Linked DNA regions of Niveibacterium microcysteis. The protein of the gene in region 2 interacts with the protein of the main gene of each other region in a pairwise test. Links are inferred from orthologs where the notes say so. Each region holds a gene or a part of one and is shown on either strand. Other genes may lie near its edges.

Region 1 (8,856 bases), 1.1 Mb from region 2 along the record:
AGGGGCGGCCAAGGGCTGTTCCCGACGATTCGCCGGCGTGGATCTCGTAGCCTGTCAGACACTCACCCCCCAGCGTCAGGCGCCCGGCCACCCGACGTAGCTGTTTTTCGGCGCACAGCTCGGTGCGCATCGAAAGCAAGCCAAGGCCTTCCGTGTCGCCCGGCGCGCCTTCAACGCCTCGCGGGTCGCACACCGCCTCTCCCAGCATCTGGAAGCCGCCGCACACGCCAAGCACCTTGCCGCCATAGCGCAGGTGTCGGCGGATCGCTGCGTCCCAGCCCTGTTCGCGCAGCCATGCCAGGTCTGCGCGAGTGTTCTTGCTGCCCGGCAGGATGATGAGGTCGGCCGGGGGCAATGCACGGCCTGCCGGTACAAACTCAAGCGCAACGCCCGGCGTCAAACGCAGTGCGTCGAAATCGGTATGGTTGGAAATCCGCGGCAGCGCTGGCACGACAACGCGGAATGCGCCCTCGGCGGGCGCGGTCGCAGCGGGCAACGCGTCTTCGGCGTCAAGTGTCAGGCCTTGAAGGTAGGGCAGCACACCGAGTACCGGCCGGCCGGTGCGCTGTTCGAGCCAGTCGAGGCCCGGCTGCAGCAGAGCGATATCGCCGCGGAAACGGTTGATGACAAACCCGATCACCCGCGCCTGTTCGCTCGGTGCCAGCAAATCGAGCGTACCGACCAGATGCGCGAAGACGCCGCCGCGATCGATATCGGCAACGATGATGACCGGGCAATCGGCCGCCTCCGCGAAGCCCATGTTCGCGATGTCGCCTTCGCGCAGATTGATTTCGGCGGGGCTGCCCGCGCCCTCCACGATCACCGCGTCGTACTGCGCGCCAAGGCGCTGCCAGGATTCCAGCACCGCTTCGCGCAGAGCCGGCTTGAGCGCGTGGTAGGCCTGCGCCGCATAGTTGCCAAGCACCCGACCTTGCACGATGACCTGTGCGCCAACGTCGGTGGTCGGCTTGAGCAGCACCGGGTTCATATCGCTATGCGGTGCGATGCGGCAAGCGGCCGCTTGCACCGCCTGGGCCCGCCCGATTTCGCCGCCATCGGTTGTCACCGCGGCATTGAGCGCCATGTTCTGCGGCTTGAATGGGGCGACACGCACACCCCGGCGCACCAGTACGCGGCAAAGGCCCGCCACCAGCGTGCTCTTGCCGGCGTCCGATGTCGTGCCCTGCACCATCAGGCTCGCGGCGCGTGTGCGCGCCGGCGGCCCACTCGTCACGCCGGGCGAACCAGCGTGACTGTCTCGCCAGCCTGAGCGCTCGCTAGCCGGTTGAGTGCCGCCCACAGTTCCACACCATCGCGGGTACCAATCCACTGCCCAGCATCCGGGCGGAAGTGAAATCCGCCCAGCTTCGCCGCCACCCAGATCTCGCGCGCCGCGCTGTGGCGATTGATGATCATCTGGCTACCATCATCGAATTCGATCTGCAGCACACCACCCGGCTGCACCTCGACGTCGATGCCCGCGGCCTCGAACGCGCGCTCGATGCGATCGAGCTCCTGTTCGGCGAGCGGGTTGAAGAGCTTCTCGTCCATCGTCGTTCCTGTCTGCTAGCATCCGGCCCAGCCGGACGACACTGCTTTGATTGGCGCAGGGCGGTCCGGCATCGATGCCGCAACCTGGAACCCGAATGCTCTACCGACTGCACCGCGCCCTGCTTTGTTCCGCCGTATTGCTGCTGGCAGCCTGCGGCATCAAGGGCCCCCTGTATCTCCCCGCGCCGGTCGCACAACCGGCGCCACCGCCAGCGACGCAGTCCGCACCGGTGCAACCGGCCGCGGATGGTAGCAAAAGCCCCGCACCGATAGCCCCCTGAGTTAGCCCCTCCACCGGAGCGGCGCACGCGCGCCGTGCGGCGGGCTGTTGCCTGGCCGCCGATAGCGCCGCCACGCAACTGCAATAGTCCGGCCGCGTTTGCGTCGCATCAAGGCCCCCCTGCGCAGGCAATGCAAGAGTCAAAGCCTTTGCCTTCAGGGAACACGCCGATGTCGATGATCCAGCATGCCTTCAAACCGCTCGTCCTGCGCGGCAAGCAACTTCTGCCGATCGTGCAGGGCGGCATGGGGGTCGGCGTGTCGGCTCACCGCCTCGCGGGTGCCGTGGCAGCACTTGGCGGCGTCGGCACCATCGCCAGCGTCGATCTTCGGCGCATGCATCCGGATCTGGAAGAGGCGACCGCGCGTTGCCGCGACAAGGCGGCGATCGAGGCAGCCAACCTGACCGCGCTCGATCGCGAAATCGCCGCGGCGCGAGAAATCGCCAAGGGGATGGGCGTGGTCGCGGTGAACGTGATGCGTGCGGTCAGCCAGTACGCCGACCTTGTTCGCCAAGCCTGCCGCAGCGGTGCAGATGCGATCGTAATGGGTGCCGGCCTGCCGCTGGATCTGCCGGAACTGACGGCCGACCACCCGGATATCGCGCTGATCCCGATCCTGTCCGATGCGCGGGGCGTCAGTGTTGTCCTCAAGCGCTGGATGAAGAAGAACCGTCTGCCGGATGCGATCGTGCTGGAACACCCGGGTTGGGCGGGTGGGCACCTTGGTGCGGCGAACGTCGCCGGCACCACGGACCAGCGCTTCGATTTCGAGAAAGTCGTACCGGAATGCCTTGAAGCGATTCGGGGCCTTGGGCTTGCCTCGGAGCAGATCCCGCTGATTCCCGCGGGCGGCATCGACACGCACGACAAGGTGCGACGCATGATGGAATTGGGCGGCTCTGCCGTTCAGGTGGGCACCGCGTTTGCAGTGACTGCAGAAGGCGACGCGGCGGACGCCTTCAAGCGTGTGTTGATGGGCGCGAGCGCCGAGGACATCGTCGAATTCACCAGCTGTGCCGGCCTGCCGGCGCGCGCCGTTGCGACCCCGTGGCTGAGCAACTACCTCAAACGCGAGGAAAAGCTGCAAGGCGCCGCCGCGCGTGAAGGTGGCGAACGCCAGTGCACGCTCAAGTGGGACTGCCTGCTCCAGTGCGGCCTGCGCGACAAGCTCGCGAAGTTCGGCCAGTTCTGTATCGACAACCAGCTCGCACACGCGGTGAAGGGCGATATCGCCAAGGGCCTGTTCTTCCGCGGCAAGGGCACCCTGCCCTTCGGCACCGAGATGCGCTCGGTCCGCGAACTTGTCGAGTATCTGCTCGCCGACCGCCGTCCGCTGGCCGTCTGATCAAGCCACCTTAGCAAGAAAAAAGCCGGCGCGACGCCGGCTTTTTTCTTGGGCGCGCTCTGCCTCAGCTGGCGTAGAAGTAGCGCACCAGATGGAAGTAGATCGGTGCTGCGAAGGCCACCGGCGCCACGCGGTCCAGCATGCCGCCGTGGCCGACGATCGAATGCCCCCAGTAACGCACGCCGCGATCGCGCTTGATGGCCGTCATCACCAGGCTGCCGAGGAAGCCCATCCAGGTCGCGGCCAACGCGATGCCAAACGCCGCCCACACCCCGAAGGGCGTGATCCAGGCCAGCAGTGCACCCAGCAGCGCAGCGCCGAAACCACCCAGCACCAGGCCTTCCCAAGTCCGGGTGAGCGACACGCCTGGCGCTGCAGGCGTGCGCCCGAGTCGGGCCGAGAAGAACTTCTGCAGCACATCGCCGCTCTGCACCACCAGCACCAGGAAGGCGATCAGCAGCAGGTTGCGGCCGGCATAGCCGTTGATGCGAAGGCCCAGCAGTTGCGGTACGTTGGAGAGGCAGTAGACGCAGATCATCAGCCCCCACTGCACGTTGGCTGCGCGATCCATGAAGCGTTTGGCGTCGCCGCGCAGCGCCGAAATGATAGGCAGGAAAAGGAAGGCGAAAACCGGCACCCAGAGCTCGGTAAAGGTCAGCCAGCCGTGCCACACGCCAAGGTAGTGCAGCGGCAGCACGAGGAAGAAGGCCGCCAGCAGCGTCCAGTGGTCGCCCAGGCGCGTTGGAGACAGCGTGATGAACTCACGCAGCGTGCCGAACGACGCAAAGGCGAACAGCAGCGCCACCCCCTTTCGACCGGCGAGGAAGGCGACGCCGATCCACGCCACCATGATCCACCAGCCGCGCACGCGCGCAACGTAGCTCTCGATCACGCCGACACGGCGGCCACGCACGCGGCGACGAAGATAGCGCCCGAACAGCGTGGCGAGAATCAACACCAGAAACACGCCGGCGAACAGCAGCGCCGTGGTCGTGCGGGGGCCGAGCGTTGGCCCGGTCCACGGTGGTACCGGCAGCTTGGAGAGGTCGATCGACATCATTCGAGCGGCTCCTCACCCTTCGGCGCCCAGGATTGCAGCACGCTGCGCGCGCGGTGAAGGAAGTCGTCGCGATCCTCGTCCTGCGCCAGCCCGATCGGCTCGCCAAAGCCTACGGTACAGATCAGCGGCACCGGCAGAATCTGGCCCTTGGGCAGCACGCGGTTGAGGTTGGCCAGCCACACCGGCACCAGCTCCACCTTCGGATGACTCTCGGCCAAGTGGAACAAGCCGCCCTTGAAGGGCAACAGCTCATCACCGAGGTTGCGCGTGCCTTCCGGGAAGATGATCAAGGAGTCGCCCGCGTCCAACGCGGCCCGCATCACCTCCAACGGATCGCAACCGCCACTGCGCGCACGGTCGACCAGCACGGCACGGAACACCTGATGGATCAGGAAGCGGCGGACGGCCGACTTTTCCCAGTAATCGGAGCCCGCCACCGGGCGCGTACGACGGCGCAGCGACTTGGGCAAACTCGCCCAGATCAGCACAAAATCGACGTGGCTGGAGTGGTTGGCGAAGTAGATGCGCTGGACGGGCGCAGGCGCGCATCCGAGCCAGCGAGCCTGGACACCGGTCAGCATGCGGGCGAAACCGCAAATCACCCAGGCAACGAAAGACGCTAGAGACATCAGCAGTACGGCATTTTGGAAGGCGCGAATGGTGTACCGCGCCGATGTTTAGCGCAAGCTGCCAGATCAAATACCGTTCTTGCCGCGAAACGGCCCGAACGTGCCGCTTTCTGTCACGATCCAATCGAGCGGCATATCGTGTGGCTCGGGCCGGATGCTATCGACACGCCCCAACTCGAACCCCACCCCGACGGAGATCGGCGCCGGGCTTCGCGCCGCCAGCGTGCGATCGAAGAATCCCCCACCATAGCCGAGCCGGTAGCCCGCCGCGTCGAAGGCGTTGAGCGGCACCAGCACCACATCCGGATCCACCGATTCGAACTGCGACGGCACCGGAATGCCGAACGCGTCGGCAGCCAGTTCGGCGCCGGGCCGCCAGGCTGAGAACGCCAGCGGCGCATCCGCAGCCACCACCACCGGCAGCGCGGCCACGCGGGCCGCTTCCGCTGCCAGCCAATCGGTGACAAACGCGGTCAGATCAGGCTCGCCACGGTAAGGCCAGCAGAACCCCAGATTGCGCGGTGAGAGACGCGCCAGCAGCGGGCGCAACTGCTCGCACAGCAGCCCGCTCAGGCGCTCTCGCTCGGCCGCCGCAAGGGACTCGCGCGCGGCGATGGCGGAGCGTCGCATTTCCTGCCGCAAAGCCTTGTCCGGCGCGGCTTCCGGCACGGTGGAGGGGGACGACAAAGTGCTATCCTTCATAAATGGTCCGTATCCATTCGGCACGCGGCAACTTGCTGGCAAAGCCGCTGTCGCAGCACGGAGGGTACCGGGTCGGTGCCGTGCCGCCGCAACGAGCGCGGCCTTGAGGAGTTTAGGGAATGAAGCAGGTATTGTGCGTGGCGCTCGCGATTGGTGCCGTGTCTTTGGGTACCGGCGCCTACGCAGCCGGAGGCGAGGAGCGCTTTCTCGCCGCACGCGACGCCGCACGCAATGGCGATCTCGCGCGCATCAACCAGCTCGCCGCACAGCGCGGCGGCGACCCACTCGATGCCTATATCGATTACTGGGCGCTTTCGATTCGCCTTGCGCGCAAGGACGACGTGGATGGCGACCTGGCCAGCTTCACCGCGCGGGAGGAAGGCACCCTGCTGGCCGAACGTGCTCGCGGAGACTGGATCCGCGCCGCCGCGCGCGCGCAGCGTTGGGATGTGGTCTTGCGCGAAGGCGCGATGCTGCGTCAGCCCGAACAGGAGATGAACTGCTGGGTGCTGCAGGCGCGCTTGAACACCGGCGACCCGCAGGCCCTCAAGGATGCCGAACCGCAGTGGGAGAGCACGGCGGAGCCCGGTGAGGCCTGCACGCCGGTGATCGCGGCGCTAAGTGCCAGCAAGTCCGAAGACACCCACTGGCAACGCGCACGGCGACTCGTGGATGCGCGCCGCTACGGCGCTGCCCGCGCCACCCTGGAGGCACTGCCGGGTAACGCCGTTTCCGGCACCGCGGTGGCCGAGGCGCTCGACAATCCGCTGCGCTGGCTTGCGAAGAATCCAACGCCAGTCAGTCGCACGCAGCGAGAGATCACCGTGCTAGCGCTCTCGCGCTTGGCGCAGACCGATTACCGCGGCGCCGCAGCGCGGGTGGAAGCCCTCGGCACGGCACTCTCGCCGAGCGACCGCGCGTGGCTCTCAGGCGTGCTGGGCTGGCAAGCGGCACGCGGCAATCAGCCGGAAGCGCTGGCGTGGTATCGCGCCGCGGGCAGCGCGCCGCTATCGGAAGAATCGCGCGCATGGCAGGTGCGAGCCGCCTTGCGGGCGCGTGCCTGGGGCGAGGTGCGTCGCGCGGTGGAAGCCATGCCGCCGGCACAACGCAGCCAGCCGGAATGGGTTTACTGGTACGGCCGCGCGCTGATCGAGACCAACCGCACGGCACAGGGCCGCGAAGAACTCGAACGGATCGCGGGCGCGCCGACCTTCTACGGCATGCTGGCCGGCGAGGAGCTGGGGCGTCCGTTTGTTGCGCCCAAAGGTGCCAAGCCGCCGAGCCGCGCCGAGATCGCCCGTGTTGAATCCGACGTATCGGTACGGCGTGCCTTGGCCTTGTTCCGCCTGGAAGGGCGGCTGGACGGCGTACGTGAATGGAACTGGGCCATGCGCGCCGCGGACGACCGCTTTCTGCTCGCGGCGGCCGAAATCGCACGCCGCGAACAGCTCTACGACCGCGCGATCTACAGCGCCGAGCGCACCCAGGCCGAACACGACTTCGGCATGCGCTACCTCGTTCCGTACTACGACAAGGTGGAGCCCGCCAGCCGGCGCTGGGGGCTGGACGTGTACTGGGTCTATGGCCTGATGCGGCAGGAAAGCCGCTTCGTCACCGCGGCGCGTTCGTCGGTTGGCGCGCAGGGCCTGATGCAGGTGATGCCCGGCACCGCCAGCTACGTCGCGAAGAAGATCGGCATGCCCTACACCAAGGGCCAGGTGATCGACCTCGATACCAACGTGATGCTCGGCACTGCCTATCTCAAGATGGTGCTCGACCGCCTGGACGGCCATCCGGCGCTCGCCTCGGCCGCGTACAACGCCGGGCCCGGCCGCATACCGCGCTGGAAGGCGGCCGAACCGCTCGAAGGTGCGGTGTTTGCCGAGACGATCCCGATCTCGGAGACCCGCGACTATGTGAAGAAGGTGCTCGCCAACACGGTCGCCTATGCGGCGGTGCTGACCGGCAAACCGCAATCCCTCAAACAGCGCCTCGGCACGGTGCAGCCTAACGGCACCGCAGGCGCGGATGTTCCGGAACTCAACGAAATGCCGGCCGGCGACGGCGGCAACTGACCCGATCGGACCTCATGCAACCCAAACGTGTACTGATCATCGGCGGCACGGGTTTCCTCGGCCGCCATCTCGCCAACCGACTCGCAGCGCGCGGCATCGCGGTGCGGGTGCCAACACGGCGTCTGGCCCCCTGTGGCCCGTTGCTGGTGCTGCCTTCATCGGAAGTGGTGTCGGCGGATGTGTTTGATGCAGAGACGCTGCGACGCCTGATGCGCGATGTCGACGCGGTGGTGAATCTGGTCGGCGTGCTGCACTCGCCGTCGGGCAAGCCCTATGGTGCGGCCTTTGCGCAGGCGCATGTGGAATTACCACGGCGCATCGTCGCCGCCGCCCGGGAAGCGGGCGTGCAACGCCTGATCCATGTCAGCGCACTTGGCGCTGCGCACGACGGCCCGTCCGAGTACCTGCGCTCCAAGGCGGACGGCGAGGCCGCGATCCGCGATGCGGGCGACGCGCTGCGCTGGACGATCTTCCGCCCCTCGGTCGTGTTCGGGCCGGAAGATCGCTTCCTGAACCTCTTTGCCGGGCTCGCCAGCAGCTTCCCGGTGATTCCGCTCGGCGGCGCGGGCGCGCGCTTCCAGCCGGTGTACGTGGGCGATGTCAGCCGCGCGATTCTGGCAGCGATCGATCAGGATTTCGGCATTGGCGGCACCTACGAAATCGCCGGGCCGGATGTCTGGACGCTCGCCCAGCTTGTGGACTACGCCGCGCGCCTCGGCGGCCATCGCCCGTTGATCGTGCCGCTGCCGCGCAGCCTTGCGATGCTTCAGGCGACCGTACTGTCGTGGCTGCCGGGCGGGCTGATGAGCCCAGACAACGTTCGCTCGATGGATCGCGACAACGTGGCAAGCGGCGCCGCACAGCCCTTTGGCTTGACGCCCACCGCACTCGACGCTGTAGCGCCGGCCTGGCTCGGCAAACGCACGCAACGCGGGCGCTATGCACGCCTGCGCACCCAGCCCCGTCGCGCCCCGTAATCCGGAGTTCGCCCTATGAAACTGGTCATCGCCAACAAGAACTACTCGTCCTGGTCGCTGCGCGCCTGGCTGGCTCTACGTGCCGTCGGCCAACCCTTTGAGGAAGTGCGCGTGCTGCTGGATCAGCCCGACACCCGAGAGCGCATCCTCGAGCACTCGCCCTCGGGCCGCGTGCCCTGCCTGATCGACGACACGCTTACGGTGTGGGATTCCTTGGCCATCATCGAAACCCTCGC
Region 2 (9,054 bases):
AACGCGAGTGCCACGGCCAGCAGCGCGGCTGAGTTGAGCAGAACCGGGGCGAGCGCGAAGCCGAATCCCAGTGCATGGACTGCCGGGCCGCCCAGGACGGCGGTCAGCGCGACGGCGCCGCTGGGTGGATGCAGGCAACGCAGGGCGAACATTGCCCCGATCGCGATGGACACCGCGAAGGCGCCGGACATCAGCGGATCGTGAAAGACCTTCCAGCTTGAAACGCCGATCAGCGCGGCGACCAGATTGCCGCCAATGATCGACCAGGGTTGGGCAAGCGGGCTCGACGGCACGCCGAACAGCAGCACGGCGGACGCACCCATTGGCGCAATCAGCAGCGGCAGTTGGCTGGCCTTCCCCAGTACCGCGTGGGTAATCAGCCCGGTCAGCAGAATGCCCAGCAAGGCACCGGCGCAGGCGCGCAGCCGCTCGGTCGAGTTGGCGGTGACCGGTGCCGGGATCATGGCCCTGAGCGCTTGCAGGAATCGGTGGTTGCGGAATCGCATCGGTCTGGGCGTTGGGGGCGTTGGGGGCGCGGGAGGCGCATGGTAGCGCAGCGGCTGGCGGCGGTCCGTGAGTGCTTGGTTGTGGAACTCCACAATGGCCCGATGTGCCGCGTCGCCCTAAAACTCCATCATCCGCAGCTCGATCTGCGGTGCAGCGCCGACTAATCGTAATCGCCCGAGGAGACACCACCATGCAACGTCGAACACTTGCTGCATCCCTGCTGGTCGCGCTTGCAGCCTGGTCGCTGCCCGCGGCCGCGCAGCAGCAGATCGTGATCAAGTTCAGCCATGTCGTGGCACGCAACACGCCCAAGGGCGAGGCCGCCGAACGTTTTGCCCAGCTTGCCGCGGCCAAGACCGGTGGGCGGGTCAAGGTCGAGGTCTATCCCAACAGCCAGCTCTACAAGGACAAGGAAGAGATGGAGGCGTTGCAACTGGGTGCCGTCCAGATGCTCGCGCCGTCGCTGGCCAAGTTTGGGCCGCTGGGCGTCAAGGAATTCGAAGTCTTCGACCTGCCCTACCTCTTCGATAGCTACGACCAGCTCCATCGCGTAACCAACGGCCCGATCGGCAAGGATCTGCTCAAGCGCCTGGAGCCCAAGGGCATCGTCGGTCTGGCTTACTGGGACAACGGCTTCAAGGACTTTTCGGCGAACAAGCCGCTGAAGACACCGGCGGACTTCAAGGGTCTCAAGATGCGCATCCAGTCGTCCAAGGTGCTCGACTCGGAGATGCGGGCGCTCGGCGCCAATCCGCAGGTCATCGCGTTCTCCGAGGTCTATCAGGCGCTGCAGACCGGCGTCGTGGACGGCACCGAGAACCCGCCTTCCAACTTCTACACCCAGAAGATGCATGAGGTGCAGAAGTTCGTGACCCAAAGCGGCCACGGCTACCTCGGCTACGCGGTGATCGTGAACAAGAAGTTCTGGGAAGGTTTGCCGGCCGACATCCGCGCCCAGCTGGAGGACGCGATGGTGCAAGCCACGCGCTATGCCGACGCGGTGGCGCAGAAAGAGAACAACGATGCCATGGAGGCCGTGAAGAAATCCGGCAAGACGCAAGTCGTTGCGCTGTCGCCCGCAGAGAAGGCCGAACTGAAGAGGGTGCTGCTCGCGGTGCATAAGGAGCAGGAGTCGCGTGTCGGCGCCGAGCTGATCAAGGCGATCTACAAGGAGACCGGGTTCAACCCGGCCAAGCCCTAAACCCGTTTCGGGGTGGCGCGTGGCGGTTCGGGGGGACTGCCGCGCGCCCGCTGCCCGCCCGGCCGTATCTGGCCAATTCTTATCCGGAGACATCCAATGAAGATCCTCGATCACATCGAGGAATGGTTGATCGCGACCCTGATGGGCGCGGCCACGGTGATCATCTTTGTCGCCGTGCTGCATCGCTACCTGTCCGGCTTCGCCATTCCCGGCCTGCAGGACTGGCTGCTGTCGATCAACCTTTCCTGGGCACAGGAGCTGTGCATCATCATGTTCGTCTGGATGGCCAAGTTCGGCGCCGCCTATGGTGTGCGCACCGGCATCCATGTTGGCGTGGATGTGCTGATCAACCGACTCGATGATCGGAAGCGCGCGAAGTTCGTGCTCTTCGGTCTGTGCGCCGGTGCGTTCTTCACCGGCGTTGTTGCCACGCTGGGGGCGCGCTTCGTGTGGGAGAACGGTTTCCATCACGCGTTGTTCACCAAGCTGGGCATTCCCGGTGACACCTTTGAAGGGCCGACCACGCCAGACCTCGAGTGGCCGACCTGGATCGTCTACTCGGCGATCCCGCTTGGCTCTGGTCTGATGTGTTTCCGCTTTCTGCAGGTAGCGTGGGCCTTCGTGAAGACCGGCGAGTTGCCGCACCACGATCACGGTCACGTCGATGGGTTGGAGGACGAGCCCGACGAGAAGCTGCCGTCGGTGGGCGAAGCTTTTGCGGAAGGGGAGGACATCGCCCATGGCTACGGCGGCTCGCGCCGTTTCAAGGCGGCCCACCAACGCGACGACGAGGAGGGCAAGCAATGAGCGCGCTCATCATCTTCGGCCTGCTTCTTGCCTTGATGCTCACCGGCATGCCGATCTCGATCTCGCTCGGCCTGACGGTGCTGACCTTTCTCTTCACGATGACCACGGTGCCGATCGAATCGGTTGCACTGAAGCTCTTCACCGGCATCGAGAAGTTCGAAATCATGGCGATTCCGTTCTTCATCCTGGCCGGCAACTTCCTCACGCACGGTGGCGTCGCGCGGCGGATGATCAATTTCGCCACTTCGATGGTCGGCCACTGGCACGGCGGCCTTGGGCTTGCGGGCGTGATGGCCTGCGCGCTGTTCGCCGCGGTGTCCGGTTCGTCGCCGGCGACGGTCGTGGCGATCGGGTCGATCCTGCTGCCGGCCATGGTCAAGGCAGGCTTTCCGAAGCGCTTTGGCGCCGGTGTGATCACCACCTCGGGCGCGCTGGGCATCCTGATCCCGCCGTCCATCGTGATGGTGATGTACTCGGTCGCGACCAACACCTCGGTCGGCGCGCTGTTCATGGCGGGCGTGGTGCCGGGCCTGATGCTGGCGGGTTTCCTCGGCTTTACCACCTGGTACCGTGCGCGCAAGTTCGGCTACCCGCGGCAGGCCAAGGCAAGCTGGCCCGAGCGGTTCAAGGCGTTTCGCGAGTCGATGTGGGGGCTTTTCCTGATCATCGTCGTGATGGGCGGCATCTACACCGGCATCTTTACGCCGACCGAGGCGGCCGCGATGAGCGCGGTGTATGCCTTCATCGTCGCGGTCTTTGTTTACAAGGACATGCCGCTTGCCGGCGTGCGCAAGGTGCTGCTCGACTCGGCGAACATGAGCGCGATGCTGCTCTACATCATCACGAACGCGGTGCTGTTCTCCTTCATCATGACCAACGAGAACATTCCGCAGCAGCTCGCCGATTGGCTGTTGGCTCAAGGCCTTGGCCCGATTGCCTTCCTGCTCGCGGTGAATGTGCTGCTGCTGGTGGCCGGGAACGTGATGGAACCGTCATCGATCGTGCTGATCATGGCGCCGATCCTGTTTCCGGTGGCGGCCAAGCTGGGCATCCATCCGGTGCACTTCGGCATCCTGATCACCGTGAACATGGAGGTCGGCATGTGCCATCCACCGGTGGGGCTCAACATGTATGTGGCCTCGGGCATTACGAAGATGGGCATTACCGAGCTGACGGTGGCGGTTTGGCCCTGGCTGCTGACGATGCTGGCTTTCCTTGGTCTGGTGACCTATGTGCCGACGCTGTCGCTGTGGTTTCCGCGCATGCTGGGCATGCTCCAGTAGCCTGCTGCGGTTGAAGCAAAAACGGGCGCCAGTGGCGCCCGTTTTCTTTGCCGCTGCGGTGCGGGTTATTGCGCGAGCGGGATCGTCGCCGCCTGATCAAAGCGCAGCAATGCGTCGATCTTCGCTTCGATCTGCATGAAACGTGCTGCCTTGGCGGCCGGAATCACCTTCGACATCTTGTCGAAGTAGGTCACGCGGAGCTTGATCAGGTCGCGCTCGGCGCCGTTGATTTCGCCGATCAGACGCTTGGCGTTGGCGTTGGTGAGCTTCGCATCCACAGCGATGAAGTCGATCATCGCGAGCGTCAGCCGTTGGCGGATCGTCGTGCCTGCCTTCTCGTACTGGTCATAGAGCGGCCAGAATTTGTCTGCCTCAGCCGCCGTCAGCAGCATGTTGTCAGCGACCAGCTTCTTCTTGTCTGTGCGGATCTGATCGCGCAGCGCCTGGACTGCTGCCGGATCCGGCGCGGCCGGCGTGGCGGCCTCGGCAATCGGGGCGAGCAGGGCGGTGGAACAGATGAGGGCGGCTAGAAGGTGCTTCATCATGCGTCCTTTAGGCTGGGAAAACCGCGAGTTTAGGCGTTTGAGGTGCCGCCAGACTATCGAGCGTGCGCCAGAAAATGTGCCCAATTGACAGCCTCTGGCGCCGTTTCGTTTTGGCACAAGAAGGCTGAGGTCCAGCAAATTTTCCCTGATATAATCAAAAGTTAGCTTTTTTGCACCCAACAATCGTGGAGTTTGAACATGGCTATCGAACGCACCCTATCGATCATCAAACCGGACGCCGTCGCGAAGAACGTGATCGGCAAAATCTATCAGCGTTTTGAAGACGCGGGTCTGAAGATCGTTGCCGCCAAGCTGGTGCACCTGTCCGAGCAGGAAGCCGGTCAGTTCTACGCAGTGCACAAAGAGCGTCCCTTCTTCAAGGATCTGGTCAAGTTCATGACCTCCGGCCCGGTGATGATCCAGGCGCTGGAAGGCGAGAACGCGATCGCGAAGAACCGCGAGCTGATGGGTGCCACCGACCCGAAGAAGGCTGCGCCGGGCACGATCCGCGCCGACTTCGCCGAGTCGATCGACGCCAACGCCGTGCACGGTTCGGATGCCCCGGAAACCGCCGCCGTTGAAGTGGCGTTCTTCTTCCCGGGCATGAACGTCTACTCCCGCTAAGCGAGGCGTAGCGATCCAACGGATTCGCCGGCGGGAATTTGAACCCCCGCTGGCGGTCTGAACGGTCTCTGCCCCCGGAGACAAACATGACGACAGCACAAGAAAACCGCGTCAACCTGCTCGATTTCGATGCGCAGGCGATGACAGACTGGTTCGCCGCGCAGGGCGAGAAGCCGTTTCGCGCGCGCCAGGTGCTGCGCTGGATTCACCGCTTCGGGGAGACCGATTTCGAGGCGATGACCGATGTCGCCAAGAGCCTGCGCGCCAAGCTGCAGGAATCGGCCTGCATCGTGCCGCCCAATCCGATCCGCGACAGCATCTCCACCGATGGCACGCGCAAGTGGTTGTTCGATGTGGGCAACGCCAACGCGGTCGAGAGCGTGTTCATTCCGGAAACGACGCGGGGCACGCTGTGCATTTCCTCGCAGGCCGGCTGCGCGCTGGACTGCTCCTTCTGTTCGACCGGCAAGCAGGGCTTCAACCGCAACCTGACGGCCGCCGAGATCATCGGTCAGCTGTGGATGGCGAACCGCCTGCTGGGTGCGGACCCGGACGGCGAACGCATCATCAGCAACGTCGTGATGATGGGTATGGGCGAGCCGCTGGCGAACTTCGACAACGTGGTGTCGGCGCTGAACCTGATGCTCGACGATCACGCCTACGGCCTTTCGCGCCGTCGCGTGACGGTGTCGACTTCGGGCATCGTGCCGGCGATGGATCGCCTCCGCGACGCCTGCCCGGTGGCGCTTGCCGTGTCGCTGCACGCGCCCAACGACGCGCTGCGCGACGTGCTCGTGCCGATCAACAAGAAGTACCCCCTGGTGGAACTGATGGCGGCTTGCCGGCGCTATCTCGAGCGCGCGCCGCGTGACTTCATCACCTTCGAATACGTCATGCTCGACGGGGTCAATGACCAGGACGAGCATGCCCGGCAGCTCATCGCACTCACGCGCGATGTGCCGTGCAAATTCAATCTGATTCCGTTCAATCCGTTCCCGAATTCGGGCTACGAACGCTCACCGGCACCCCGGATCAAGCGTTTTGCCCAGATTCTGATCGATGCCGGAATCGTGACGACCACCCGCAAGACCCGCGGCGACGACGTCGATGCCGCCTGCGGTCAGCTCGCCGGGCAGGTTATCGATAAAACGCGCCGCACTACGCGGCGCACCATTTCGCTTACGGAGGTCAGATCTTGATCGTGGCTCGTTCGCTCATGCTTGTGCTCGCGACTGCGGCGGCAGTATCCGCCTGCAGTACCCCTTCGTCGCAAGGCGGAGCCGGCGTTGCTGACCGACCCTCGACCGATCAGCCGGTCACCACCGAGGCGCGAAAACGCTCGCGGGCCCACGTCGAGTTGGGCAATGAGTATGTCAAGGCCGGCCGCCTTGGCGTTGCGATGGAGGAGGCGCGGATTGCGGTCCAGGAGGACCCGAGCTACGCCGCTGCGCATCATCTGCAGGCGCTGGTGCATATGTACCTGGATGAGCAGAAAGCCGCGCAGTCGGAGTTTGAGCGCGCCCTGTCGCTGGCGCCCGGTGATCCCGAAATCAACAACAGCTTCGGCTGGTTCCTGTGCAACGGTGGACAGGAGCAGCGCGGTCTTGAGTTGCTCGCGAAGGCAGCCCAGAACCCGTACTACGAAACCCCGACCCGCCCGTACACCAATTCGGGCCTGTGTTACCTGAAGCTCAAGAACGAGGATGCGGCCCGCGGGCAGTTCGCTCGCGCCTTGGCGCTCGACCCGAATAACGCAACCGCGCTCTTCAACCTTGCGAACATCGCATACCGCAAAGGCGAGATGCAGAAGGCGCGCGACCTTGTGGCCGACCTGAACCGTGTAGGCGAACCAACCGCGGCCTCAGTCTGGCTGGGTTTGCGTGTTGAGCGGAAGCTGGGCAACCGGGAGGCCGAAGCCGCTTACACCGCGCAGCTGCGCCGCCGCTTCACCAGTTCGCAGGAATATCAGGACTATTTGCAGGAGCGCTTTGATTGAGCGCTACGTCAATGGAATCACACAGCTACGCGAATGCCCCCGGCGTTGCTGCGTCGGGCGTTGCCCTGAAGCAGGCACGTGAGGCTCGCAATCTTGGTATCGCCGAAGTCGCTTCCACGCTGAAGCTGACCCCTCGCCAGATCGAAGCGATCGAGAGCGAGGCTTTCGATCAGTTGCCGGGCAGTGCCTTTGCACGCGGCTTTGTCCGCAACTACGCGCGTTATCTCGGTCTGGATCCTGCACCGCTGCTTGAACGCATGGAGCAGCCCGCACGTGGCGAGGATCTGAAGCTCGCGCCTGAATCGAATGCCGAAGGCTCCGTGCCGCGCCGCCCGTCGGGCTATCGGTCGGCGTCCCCGTTGCCAGCCGTCATGGTGGTAGGCGCGATTGTCGCGCTGGGGCTGGTGTGGTCGAGCTTCAATTGGTTTGGCCGTGGTGCCACTCCGGGTGTTGAGCGTGGGGTGAGTCAGTCTGCGGCCGTTGCGGCGTCCGAGCCGATCTTCCCGCCGCACACCGAAGAGACGGCCGTTGTGACCGCGCAGGTCGAGCCTGCCGCGAGCGCGTCCGAGCCGGTTGTTGCTCAATCGCTGCCGGCTACCGCCTCGGCGGCGCAATCGTCACCCGTTGCCGCAGTCAAACCTGCCGCTCCGCAATCGGCGCCTACGCCACTCGCGCAGCAGTCGGCGCCGGTTGGTGCAGCGCAGGGCGGTTTGAATTTTTCGTTCGCGCAGGACGCATGGGTCGAGGTGCGTGATGCCTCCGGCAGCGTGGTGTTCTCGCGCCTTAGCAAAGCCGGTTCGACACAGACGGTGCAGGGCACGGCACCGTTTGCGCTGGTGATTGGCAACGCGCCGAACGTCAAAGTCGAATACAACGGCCGCCCGGTCGATCTCGCGCCCTACACCAAGGTGAGTGTGGCGCGCCTTTCCGTGAAGTGATGCTGATGCCTGTTCTCGATCCATTCGGCGGAAAGCCGGCCGCTCGCCACCGTACCCGTGAAGTTCGCATCGGGCGTGTCCGCGTTGGGTCGGATGCGCCGATCGTCGTGCAGTCGATGACCAACACCGACACGGCAGACCACATCGCGACGGCAATCCAGATCGCGCAACTCGCGCGGGCTGGCTCCGAGATCGTGCGCATCACGGTGAATAACGAAGAGTCGGCGGCGGCAGTGCCGAAGATTCGCGAGCAGCTGCTGAAGATGAACGTGGATGTGCCGCTGGTCGGTGACTTCCACTACAACGGCCATCGCCTGCTGACGGCCTACCCCGAGTGCGCGGAGGTGCTGGACAAGTACCGCATCAATCCGGGCAACGTCGGCTCCGGCCAGAAGCGCGATCCGCAGTTTGCGGCGATCATCGAGCTGGCCTGCAAGTATGACAAGCCGGTCCGCATCGGCGTGAACTGGGGCAGTCTCGACCAGTCGGTGCTCGCGCGCATCATGGACGAGAACGCCAGCCGTGCCGAACCGATGGATGCGCAGGCGGTGATGCGCGAGGCGCTCGTCACCTCGGCGCTGGAGTCCGCAGCCAAGGCTGAAGAGTTTGGCATGGCCGGCAACCGAATCATCCTGTCCGCCAAGGTGTCGAGCGTGCAGGATTTGATCGCCGTCTACCGCATGCTGGCTGCGCGCTGCGACTATCCGCTGCACCTTGGTCTGACCGAAGCCGGCATGGGCAGCAAGGGCATCGTGGCCTCCACCGCGGCGCTGGGTGTGCTGCTACAGGAAGGTATCGGCGACACGATTCGTGTCTCGCTGACGCCGGAACCGGGCGGCGCCCGGACGCAGGAAGTGATCGTTGCGCAAGAAATCCTGCAGAGCATGGGCTTGCGTGCCTTCACCCCGATGGTGACGGCGTGCCCCGGCTGCGGGCGCACGACCAGCACCTTCTTCCAGGAACTCGCGCAGTCGGTGCAGGGCTACGTGCGCGACAAGATGCCGGAATGGAAGACCCAGTACGACGGCGTCGAGAACCTCACGCTTGCAGTGATGGGGTGTGTCGTCAATGGGCCCGGTGAGAGCAAGCACGCGAACATCGGGATCTCGCTGCCCGGTACCGGTGAAACCCCGGCGGCGCCGGTCTTCGAGGA

The links.
Region 1: the proteins of ndk (region 2) and JY500_RS20365 interact in binary tests that used the Escherichia coli proteins (3 or more experiments, as listed by UniProt). The link is inferred for Niveibacterium microcysteis from one-to-one orthologs.

Annotation. Positions count from the first base shown.
Region 1 is NZ_CP071060.1:4,484,198-4,493,053, forward strand. The notes cover bases 3,751-6,506. They hold JY500_RS20365 (5-formyltetrahydrofolate cyclo-ligase), read right to left. Parts: upstream 5,569-6,506; coding sequence 4,933-5,568; downstream 3,751-4,932. Other genes in these bases: JY500_RS20355 (phosphatidate cytidylyltransferase), read right to left, coding at 3,751-4,237; JY500_RS20360 (lysophospholipid acyltransferase family protein), read right to left, coding at 4,234-4,866; JY500_RS20370 (lytic transglycosylase domain-containing protein), read left to right, coding at 5,688-6,506. Also shown: JY500_RS20335 (cobyric acid synthase), read right to left, coding at 1-1,192; iron donor protein CyaY, read right to left, coding at 1,231-1,551; LPS translocon maturation chaperone LptM, read left to right, coding at 1,647-1,832; JY500_RS20350 (NAD(P)H-dependent flavin oxidoreductase), read left to right, coding at 2,002-3,177; more of JY500_RS20355, read right to left, coding at 3,242-3,750; more of JY500_RS20370, read left to right, coding at 6,507-7,643; JY500_RS20375 (complex I NDUFA9 subunit family protein), read left to right, coding at 7,658-8,620; JY500_RS20380 (glutathione S-transferase family protein), read left to right, coding at 8,636-8,856. UniProt on the Escherichia coli protein: Involved in the removal of 5-formyltetrahydrofolate.
Region 2 is NZ_CP071060.1:3,433,308-3,442,361, reverse strand. The notes cover bases 3,301-6,254. They hold ndk (nucleoside-diphosphate kinase), read left to right. Parts: upstream 3,301-4,541; coding sequence 4,542-4,967; downstream 4,968-6,254. Other genes in these bases: pilW (type IV pilus biogenesis/stability protein PilW), read left to right, coding at 6,169-6,254; rlmN (dual-specificity RNA methyltransferase RlmN), read left to right, coding at 5,054-6,166; JY500_RS15620 (hypothetical protein), read right to left, coding at 3,864-4,340; JY500_RS15625 (TRAP transporter large permease), read left to right, coding at 3,301-3,798. In the rest of the region: JY500_RS15640 (HPP family protein), read right to left, coding at 1-464; JY500_RS15635 (TRAP transporter substrate-binding protein), read left to right, coding at 698-1,708; JY500_RS15630 (TRAP transporter small permease), read left to right, coding at 1,805-2,515; more of JY500_RS15625, read left to right, coding at 2,512-3,300; more of pilW, read left to right, coding at 6,255-6,963; JY500_RS15600 (RodZ domain-containing protein), read left to right, coding at 6,960-7,901; ispG (flavodoxin-dependent (E)-4-hydroxy-3-methylbut-2-enyl-diphosphate synthase), read left to right, coding at 7,907-9,054. UniProt on the Escherichia coli protein: Major role in the synthesis of nucleoside triphosphates other than ATP. The ATP gamma phosphate is transferred to the NDP beta phosphate via a ping-pong mechanism, using a phosphorylated active-site intermediate.